Regions from separate parts of the Paenibacillus haidiansis genome, predicted to be linked through region 2. Evidence: riboswitches for the same ligand, from Rfam matches in the RefSeq annotation. Region 2 holds a riboswitch; the other holds the start of a gene.

What was found. Region 2 has a riboswitch for cobalamin ahead of V3851_RS14350 (ABC transporter substrate-binding protein). Riboswitches for the same ligand answer to the same signal wherever they lie in the genome.
Positions count from the first base shown of each region.
Region 1: another riboswitch for cobalamin. It lies ahead of nrdI (class Ib ribonucleoside-diphosphate reductase assembly flavoprotein NrdI); the one in region 2 lies ahead of V3851_RS14350 (ABC transporter substrate-binding protein).

Region 1 covers NZ_JAZHPZ010000010.1:143,620-147,834, reverse strand. Annotated here, with positions in the region: gene nrdE (class 1b ribonucleoside-diphosphate reductase subunit alpha) at 1-1,418, opposite strand, end outside; gene nrdI (class Ib ribonucleoside-diphosphate reductase assembly flavoprotein NrdI) at 1,393-1,764, opposite strand; cobalamin riboswitch at 1,881-2,085, opposite strand; gene V3851_RS18625 (thymidine kinase) at 2,245-2,814, opposite strand; gene V3851_RS18620 (pentapeptide repeat-containing protein) at 2,961-3,833, shown strand; gene V3851_RS18615 (toxic anion resistance protein) at 3,911-4,215, opposite strand, start outside.
Region 2 covers NZ_JAZHPZ010000006.1:193,069-197,283, reverse strand. Annotated here, with positions in the region: gene V3851_RS14355 (methyl-accepting chemotaxis protein) at 1-1,456, shown strand, start outside; cobalamin riboswitch at 1,569-1,775, shown strand; gene V3851_RS14350 (ABC transporter substrate-binding protein) at 2,000-3,016, shown strand; gene V3851_RS14345 (FecCD family ABC transporter permease) at 3,013-4,059, shown strand; gene V3851_RS14340 (ABC transporter ATP-binding protein) at 4,056-4,215, shown strand, end outside.

The DNA.
Region 1 (4,215 bases), on a different contig from region 2:
TACGGGATGCCGTTCTTCGCTAGATAGCCGTGCAGATTCATCACGCCGAGGCCGACGGAGTGCAGCTCCGAGTTGGCTTTGCGCACGCCCGGCGCGTTCTCGATGCTCATCATGTCGGACACCGCGGTTAGCATATCCATGCCCGTGTATACGGACTCGCGAAGCTTGCGGTGCTCCATCACATTCACGATGTTCAGCGAGCCGAGGTTGCAGCTGATGTCGCGGCGGATTTCGTCCGCTTGATCATAATCGTGGATCGTGGAGGTTTCCTGCAGCTGGAAGATTTCCGTACACAGATTGGACATTTTGATGCTGCCGATCGCGTTCAAGGCATGCTGGCGGCTGGCGTTCGAGCGGTAGATGATATAGGGATAGCCGCTCTCCAGCTGGATGATCGCAATCTTCGTCAGCATATCGCGTGCGCTCATCACTTTCTTTTTGATCACGGCAGGGTTGGCGAGCAGTTCCTCATACATCGCATCGATATCCATATCGTCGAGATGCTGCCCGTACGCCTTATAGACGGAATACGGGGCAAATGCATACAGATCCTCGTTCCGCTCGGCGAGCTCAAAGAATTTATCCGGGCAGATCAGTCCGATGGACAGCGACTGCAGGCGGGACTTCTCGTCGGCGTTGATCTTCTTGCTGTCGAGCAGCTCGTTGGCATCCCAGTGGAAAATGTTGATATACACAGCCCCCGCGCCTTTGCGCTGGCCCAATTGGTTCACATAAGAGAACGTATCCTCGAGAATTTTGGCCACCGGCATGATGCCGCTGGAGGCGTTCGCGATGCCCTTGATTTCTTCGTTGCGGGCGCGCAGCTTGCTCAGGTTCAGCGCGATACCGCCGCCCAGCTTGGACAGCTGCATCGAGGTCGAAATATTGTAGTTGATGCTGTTCAGCGAGTCGTCAAGCTCAAGCAGGTAGCAGGAGACCATTTCACCGCGCCGGGCTTTCCCGGCATTGAGAAAGGTCGGCGTTGCGGGCTGGTAGCGCTGCTCGATCAGCGCAACGGCGTATTCCTTGGCCTTTTCAAAGTTCCCTTGGCCTAGGAACAGGGAGACAATCGCGATCCGGTCCTGATATGTCTCCAGATACAGTTTTTTGTCGTTTGTTTTCAGGGCGTAGTCCCGATAAAATTTGGAAACGGCCATGTAAGATTTGAATTCGAACGGGATGGAGGCAATTAGCGCAGTGATGGACTTTACCTGCTCCATCGTGTATTCGGCGAGCACATCATAGTAATAGTTATGCTCTACCAAATAAGTAATCCGCTCCTCTACGCTGGAGAAAGCCATCATTTGCAGTTTTACCTCTTCCTCAAACGCCTGTACGGCTTGCAGGTCCTTTTCCAGATCGAAGAAGCCGTCTTCTCTCCGGGACATAATTTCATTGTTTAGCTCGATATGCTTCAAGTGAACTCATCCTTTCTTGAAAGTTGGTAACATCTAACGGAGTGCCGCTGAGTTCAAATTTGTACAGCACAGGCACTTCATACTGGGAGGCGATCTTGTCGGCGCTCATGGCGAAGCATTGCCCCCAATTGCGGTTGCCGGAAGCGGCCACGGCCTGCAGCTGTTTGTGGTTCCTGGCCAGAAATTTCTGCACCTTCTCCGGAACCTGGCCGAAGCCCGTCGTATAGGTGACCAACACGAAAGGCGTATCCAGACTCATATCCTCGTCAATCTGAACGCATTCGGCATCCAGCTTTTGAATAAACCGTCTGACATTGCCGGTTTTTGAATCGTAGGCGATAACCATCATTTTCACATCCTTCAATAAAAAAAGATATTTTACCCCCGAAAGAACGGGCAGGCAAAATACCTCAGCTTAAAATAACCTGATGTAAAACACTGTCCTATTTCCCGTAGGAAGCTCCCGTGTCTAAGAAACAGGCAGGTCTCCTGGCTCCAGTCTCAACATCCTCTCTACCTTCCCGAATGCCGGTCTATCCAAGGGGCGATTCAGTGGTTCATTCAGAGAGCACTCCTCTGTTACAGTGGCGGGACCGCGTCGGTTTCGCACCGCACTTCCCTATTAAACCTTGTTGATCAACAAAGTACCTGTCTCCACAATATGTAGTTGGCGTATTGCGAATATATCCCAATATATAGTGTTATGTCAAGATGTTTTTAATAAATATCATTTAGAAATAGAGCAAAACAAAGTTTGATTCTAAAGAAGCCCCGGACCATTCGGGCTGGTCCGGGGCTAATTCTCACTTGCGATAGTAGGGATATTTTACAGCGGCGGGTTGGCATGGCATTTGCGGCATACCGGATAGTAGGATTCATTGCCGCCGATTTGGATCTGCTCTCCGGTATATACCGGTTTGCCGTTCTCCATCCGCAGGTTCATCGTGGCCTTGCGGGCGCAAAACCAGCAGATTGTTTTCATTTCTTCGATTTTGTCCGCGTATATGAGCAATTGGCGGCTGCCCTCGAACAGCTGATTTTGAAAATCGTTCTTCAGCCCGAACGCCATCACCGGGATATCGAGCTCATCGACGATCCGAACAAGCTGCCGGATGCTGCTTTCACTAAGAAATTGACATTCGTCGATCAGCACGCAATACAGCTTCGGTTTATGACTTCGTACGATTTCGTAAATATCCGTATCGTCGTAAATCGGAATCGCTTCTCTGCGCAAACCGATCCGTGAAGAGACGAAGCCTACTTCATCGCGGTCGTCCACGGCGGAAGTAAAAATAAGAACAGGCTTGTTTTGTTCTTCGTAATTGTGGGCGACCTTCAAAATTTCAATCGACTTACCGCTGTTCATTGCTCCGTACTTGTAAAACAACTGTGCCAATTGTAATGTTCCTCTCTTTATTCATTTCTGTAAATTTTCGTTGACTACTGGTCAAACAAAATCATTCTATCATAAAATGCTATAGGGATTTAAGATAATATATAGATAATTAAATTTAAGGTGCATCATGAAAGGAAGTTGGGGTAATGGCACGGAATCACGAAAATACGCCGTCTTCGCCCGCCCCCGGGCGGGCCGGCCTTCAGGCGGATTGCGGGAACTGCTTCGGCTTATGCTGTGTGGCGCTGCCGTTCGCCGCTTCGGCGGATTTTGCCGCCGACAAACCGGCCGGCCAGCCTTGTCCGCATCTGCGGGAGGATTTCCGCTGCGGTACGCATGATTCGCTGCGGGACCGCGGATACCGCGGCTGTACGGTGTATGATTGCTTCGGTGCCGGACAGAAAGTCTCGCAAATCACCTATCGCGGAATAGACTGGCGCCAAGCTCCCGGGACCGCCGCGGAGATGTTCGCGGTGTTTCCGGTTATGTGGCAGCTTCATGAGCTGCTTTGGTACCTATACGAAGTTTTGGCCCTGCCGGCCGCCGATACTCTCCGTGATGAGATCCGCCGGGCTCTGGACGAAACGGAGCGATTCACTGGTTTAGGACCGGACGAGCTTATCGCGCTGGATGCGGCGGGGCACCGGGCCAAGGTGAGCGATCTGCTTCGCCAAGCGAGCGAGCTGGTGCGCGAAGACGCCCGCCGCCGATATGGAAGCCCGCAGAAACCGCCGAAGCGTAAAGTGGGGCGGGGAGCCGATCTCATCGGCGCCAAATTGAAGGGGGCGGACCTCCGGTACGCCAATTTAAGGGGCGCTTACCTCATTGCCGCCGATCTCCGGGACGCCGATCTCAGATTCGCCGACCTGATCGGGGCGGACTTCCGGGATGCGGATATTCGCGGGGCCGATCTGACCGGCAGCCTTTTCCTGACCCAAACGCAGCTTAACGCGGCGAGGGGAGATGCCGCCACGAAGCTGCCGCCGTCGCTCGTCCGTCCGCCGCATTGGGCCGGATGAACGCGAAAAAATCCTGCAGTGGAATGCAGGATTTTTCGTTTTGCCTTCGGCGTTATTCCGTTTTCGCCCTGTCAAAGCTACAACCCTAATTTCTGGCCTTTCTCCAGACGTTCGATCTGCTTTTCGCCGGTATCGGCCAATTCCCGGAACTGGCTGATCGTTTCGCGCATTTTCGGGAGCGCCTCCCGCTTGTAGGTGCTGATCGAATCGAAAGCCTCCAGCACGTCGCTGAAAGCCTGTTTCAGCGTATCGACGGAGATGCTCGTTTCCAGCGATTGCTTCTGAATCGCCGCGCCCTGATCCTTCAGCATTTTCGAGGTGCTGGCGATCAGATTGTCCGTCGTTTGGTTCAGCAGCTCGATTTTTTTCAGGACGATTCTTT
Region 2 (4,215 bases):
AGCGCTTTCTTTAATCCTTCCTAAGTTGAAGAGGGAAGGCAAGCGAGCATCCGGCGCTTCGATGCGCTTGCTTCCGATCGATCCCGGTGCGGCGGGACGCAGCGAGAGCGACTGGATGGCGATGGTCAATGAATCGCTGGTCGCATCCGACAGACTGAAGGCCGCGGTCGGCGAGGTCAACGAGAGTATCGAACAGCTCCAGCGTTTGTCCGATATTTCCTCGGTTGAAGATATGAAGCTTAAATCCAGCAGCGAACGTTCGCTGGAGCAGGTGCAGGAAAGCCTGGCCGCCATGCAGGAGGTCGCCTCCTCCGCACTGCGAATTCAAGAGGCCGCGGACCAGCTCCATAACCGGAGCGGGAGGACGCTGGCCGAGGCGTCGCGGATCACGGAGGCGCTGGCCGCCGCGGACGGGACGATTCGCTCGCTGGCGGAATCCCAACAATCCATCATCGGTCCGATGAGCGATTTGGAGCACAACACCCGGCAGCTCGGAAATTTATATCGCGAGCTGGAAGGCATCTCCGGCGAAGTATCGCTGCTTGCCTTGAACGCTTCCATCGAGGCGGCCAGGCTGGGCGAGCAGGGCAAAGGCTTCGACGTCGTAGCCGGCCGGATGCGTCAACTCGCGCAGCAGAGCAGCAAGGCGATCGGCAGCTCGGCACCGCTGTTCCGGCAGATCATGAGCGAAGTGGAAAGGGTCAAGGAAACGCTGAATGACGGCAAAAAATCGGCGATGGACGGAATTGAGCTGCTTAAATCGATGGGCGGCGATATCCGTTACATTTCCGAGGAGGTCGCCGAGGTCAATGAGCTGGTCGGCGAGACGGGGCGCCGCAGCCGGGAGCAGTCGGAAATGACGCGGAATATGGAGCTCATGATGAGGGAAGTCCATGCGGCGCTGAGCCGCAGCATTGTCCATGTGGAAGGCGCCTTGTCCCGTATGGAATCGCAGCGGGTTCATATCTCCAAGCTGCAAACGGTGTCCGGCGGACTCCACAGGGCCCAGGCCGAACTGATTTCATCCCTGGATCATGTGCGGAGTAACGCGAATTCCGGGGATGAAGAAGCGAAGCGGGAGTCTGCGGCTCAAGAGCTGGGACTCGCCTATGCGCGAAAGCTGCGGGAGCAGGCGGAAAGCGAAGCGATCGTCGCGATGCGCGAGCCGGAACATCGCGAAGCTCTGGAGCAATTGCTCGCAAGCGAAGCCGGGCTGGAAGCGGCCTGGAGCAACCGGGCGGACGGTTCTTTCGTCGTCTCGATTCCGGAGGCGGGGCTGCTCAATGCCAAGGGCCGCGAGTGGTTTCGCAAGGCTGTAAACGGGGAGACGGTAGTCTCGGAAGTGTATGTCTCCGCCATCACGAAGCGTCGCTGCATCACCTTGTCCGTGCCGATCGTTAAAGACGGCGCCGTGGTCGGTGTGCTCGGGGCGGACTTGTCCCTGGAGCAGTACTAAGCGGGCAGGAGACGGAGATGGATATCTATTACTAGAATCCCGGCCGGTTATATTGTAAGATTTAAGCTTTTCCCCTATAATCCAATAGAGAAAGAAAAGCTCTGATTCAAGCGAATAGAAAGCACCCGTTGGTCCTGAAGCTTGCGGCAAGCAGCTTCGGGTTAAAAGGGAAGCCGGTGCGAATCCGGCACGGTCCCGCCACTGTATTCAGGGACGAAGCTAGAAGTTATGCCACTGTCATGCGCCACAGCATGATGGGAAGGCGGGCTTTCGTCGCCAACCTGATAGTCAGGAGACCTGCCCACGGGAAGTAATAGACGGTCCTTCGAGGAAAGGATAACGCTCTGCATAGATTCGGAAGCTGTGTTCCCGGTATGAAACTCTAGGCCGGTTTCCGTTATAACTTTGTAGACGTAACCCATCCGACACAGGATGGGTTTTTCTTTTGTTCCGATCTTCCCTTGTGGGGGAATTGACCGGAAGCGGGGGTTCGCTTCGGCTCAGGCATTTCTTTGAGAACTAGAAAGCGAAGGGGAGAGAGCAATGAAGAAATATACTAAGCTTTTGGGAATCTGGCTGCTGGCGCTGATGCTGTTTATCATGGCCGGCTGCGGCTCCAATAACGGAAATTCGTCCGCAAACACCGGCAATAACGTGACTCAGGCCGGACAGGAACAACAGCAAGCGGGTAATGCCGCCGACCCGGAGCAAGGGGAACTGCGCACTGCATATCCGCTTACGGTAAAGGACGCTTTCGGCACGGAGTTCACTTTCGAATCCGCACCGCAGCGGATTGTCTCGCTGGCGCCGTCGGAGACGGAAGGGCTGTTCGCTCTGGGGCTGGATGAACAAGTTGTCGGGGTCTCCGATAACGACGATTATCCGGAAACGGTCAAAGACAAGCCGCGCATGGGCGGATTCCAGGTCAATGTGGAGGCGGTCGTTGCGGCCCAGCCGGACCTTGTGCTCGCGGGCAATCTGGTCGGCGAAGAGACGGTAAAAAGCCTGACCGATCTCGGTCTCAAAGTGTACCGTTCCAATTCCAAAACAGTGGAACAGGTGATGGAGAATATCCGGGCGGTCGGCGAAATCACCGATCACCAGCAGGAAGCGCTCCAGGTTACCGAGCAAATGAAGGCCGAGCTCGCGCAAGTGACCGACGCCGTGAAAAATTTATCCGACGATCAAAAGAAAAAAGTATACATCGAGTTTTCGCCGGGCTGGACGGTCGGTAAAGGCGAGTTCATGGACGAGATGATCACCTTGGCCGGCGGCGTGAACGTGGCCTCCGATATTACGGGCTGGAGCGAAATCAATGAAGAGAATATCATCCAGGCGAATCCCGACGTCATCTTGTACGCCAAGAGCGTCATCGACGAGAACAACCGGACGCTGGCGGAAATTATCAAAGGCCGCGGCGGCTGGGACCAAATTACGGCGGTCAAGGAAGACCGGATCATTGCGCTCGACGACAATTTGCTCAGCCGTCCGGGCCCGCGCGTGACCCAAGGGCTGATTGAAGTGGCGAAAGCGATCTATCCGGAACTGATGCAGCCATGAGAACCAAATTGGCGGGGTACGGAACGGTCGGCCTAGGCCTGCTAATTTTGACGCTGCTGATTTGCATCGGGGTCGGTTCCGTTCCTCTGCCGATCGGCGAGATCACCGCCATTTTGCTGCACCGGATCCCCGGGCTCGGAGAATGGATACAACCTTATTGGCCGAGCTCGTCCGAGCAAATCGTCATGCAGGTTCGCCTGCCCCGGGTGCTGCTCGGCCTGCTCGTCGGCGCTTCGCTCGCGGTCGCGGGCGCCGCATTTCAAGGGGTGCTGCGCAATCCGCTGGCCGACCCGTTCACCCTGGGGGTATCCTCGGGTTCGGCGGTGGGCGCGGCCGTGCTGATCTTTTTCGGCTGGCAGTTTTCTCTTGCAGGGGTGTTCACTCTGCCGATGGTCGCTTTTCTTACAGGTGCGGCCACATTGTGGGTCGTGATGCGGCTAGCCAGGGAGAACGGCAAAATTCCGATCGAAAGCCTGATTTTGTCGGGCGTCGTGATGCAGTCCTTCCTCGGATCGATCGTCTCCTTTCTCACAACGATGTCGAAAAGAACGGTGAACGAAATATTATATTGGACAATGGGAAGTCTCAGTCTCCGCGGATGGTCGTATACGGCCATCCTGCTTCCATATCTGGCCCTGGGTGGATTGTTTCTGTGGGGCCGGGCGCGTTCGCTGAACCTGCTCGCCTTGGGTGAGCGCGAGGCGGCGCATTCCGGGCTCAATGTGGAATGGACCAAGCTGATTGTTTTACTCGTGGCTACGCTGATGACGGCGGCCGCGGTGTCCGTGTCCGGAGTGATCGGGTTTGTCGGCCTTGTTGTCCCCCACATCATCCGGCTGATTACGGGGCCGGATTACCGGCTTATTATTCCGCTTTCCGCAATTGGCGGCGGTATTTTTATGATGTGGAGCGACCTTGCGGCCCGCTCGCTGCTCGCTCCGACGGAAATTCCGCTCGGGGTGGTTACGGCGTTCGTCGGCGCGCCGTTTTTTGCCTACTTGTTATATAGAAAGAAAAAATCGAGGGAGAGGGAAATGCGATGATCGAGGTGAAGGATGCCGCCAAATCGTACGGCCGCCTGCAGGCGCTGCGCGGGATCAACTGGAAGGTCGAACCCGGCGAGTTCTGGGGCATCATCGGCCCGAACGGCAGCGGGAAAAGCACGCTGCTTAGCCTCATTTCCGGAATCGAAGCCCCCG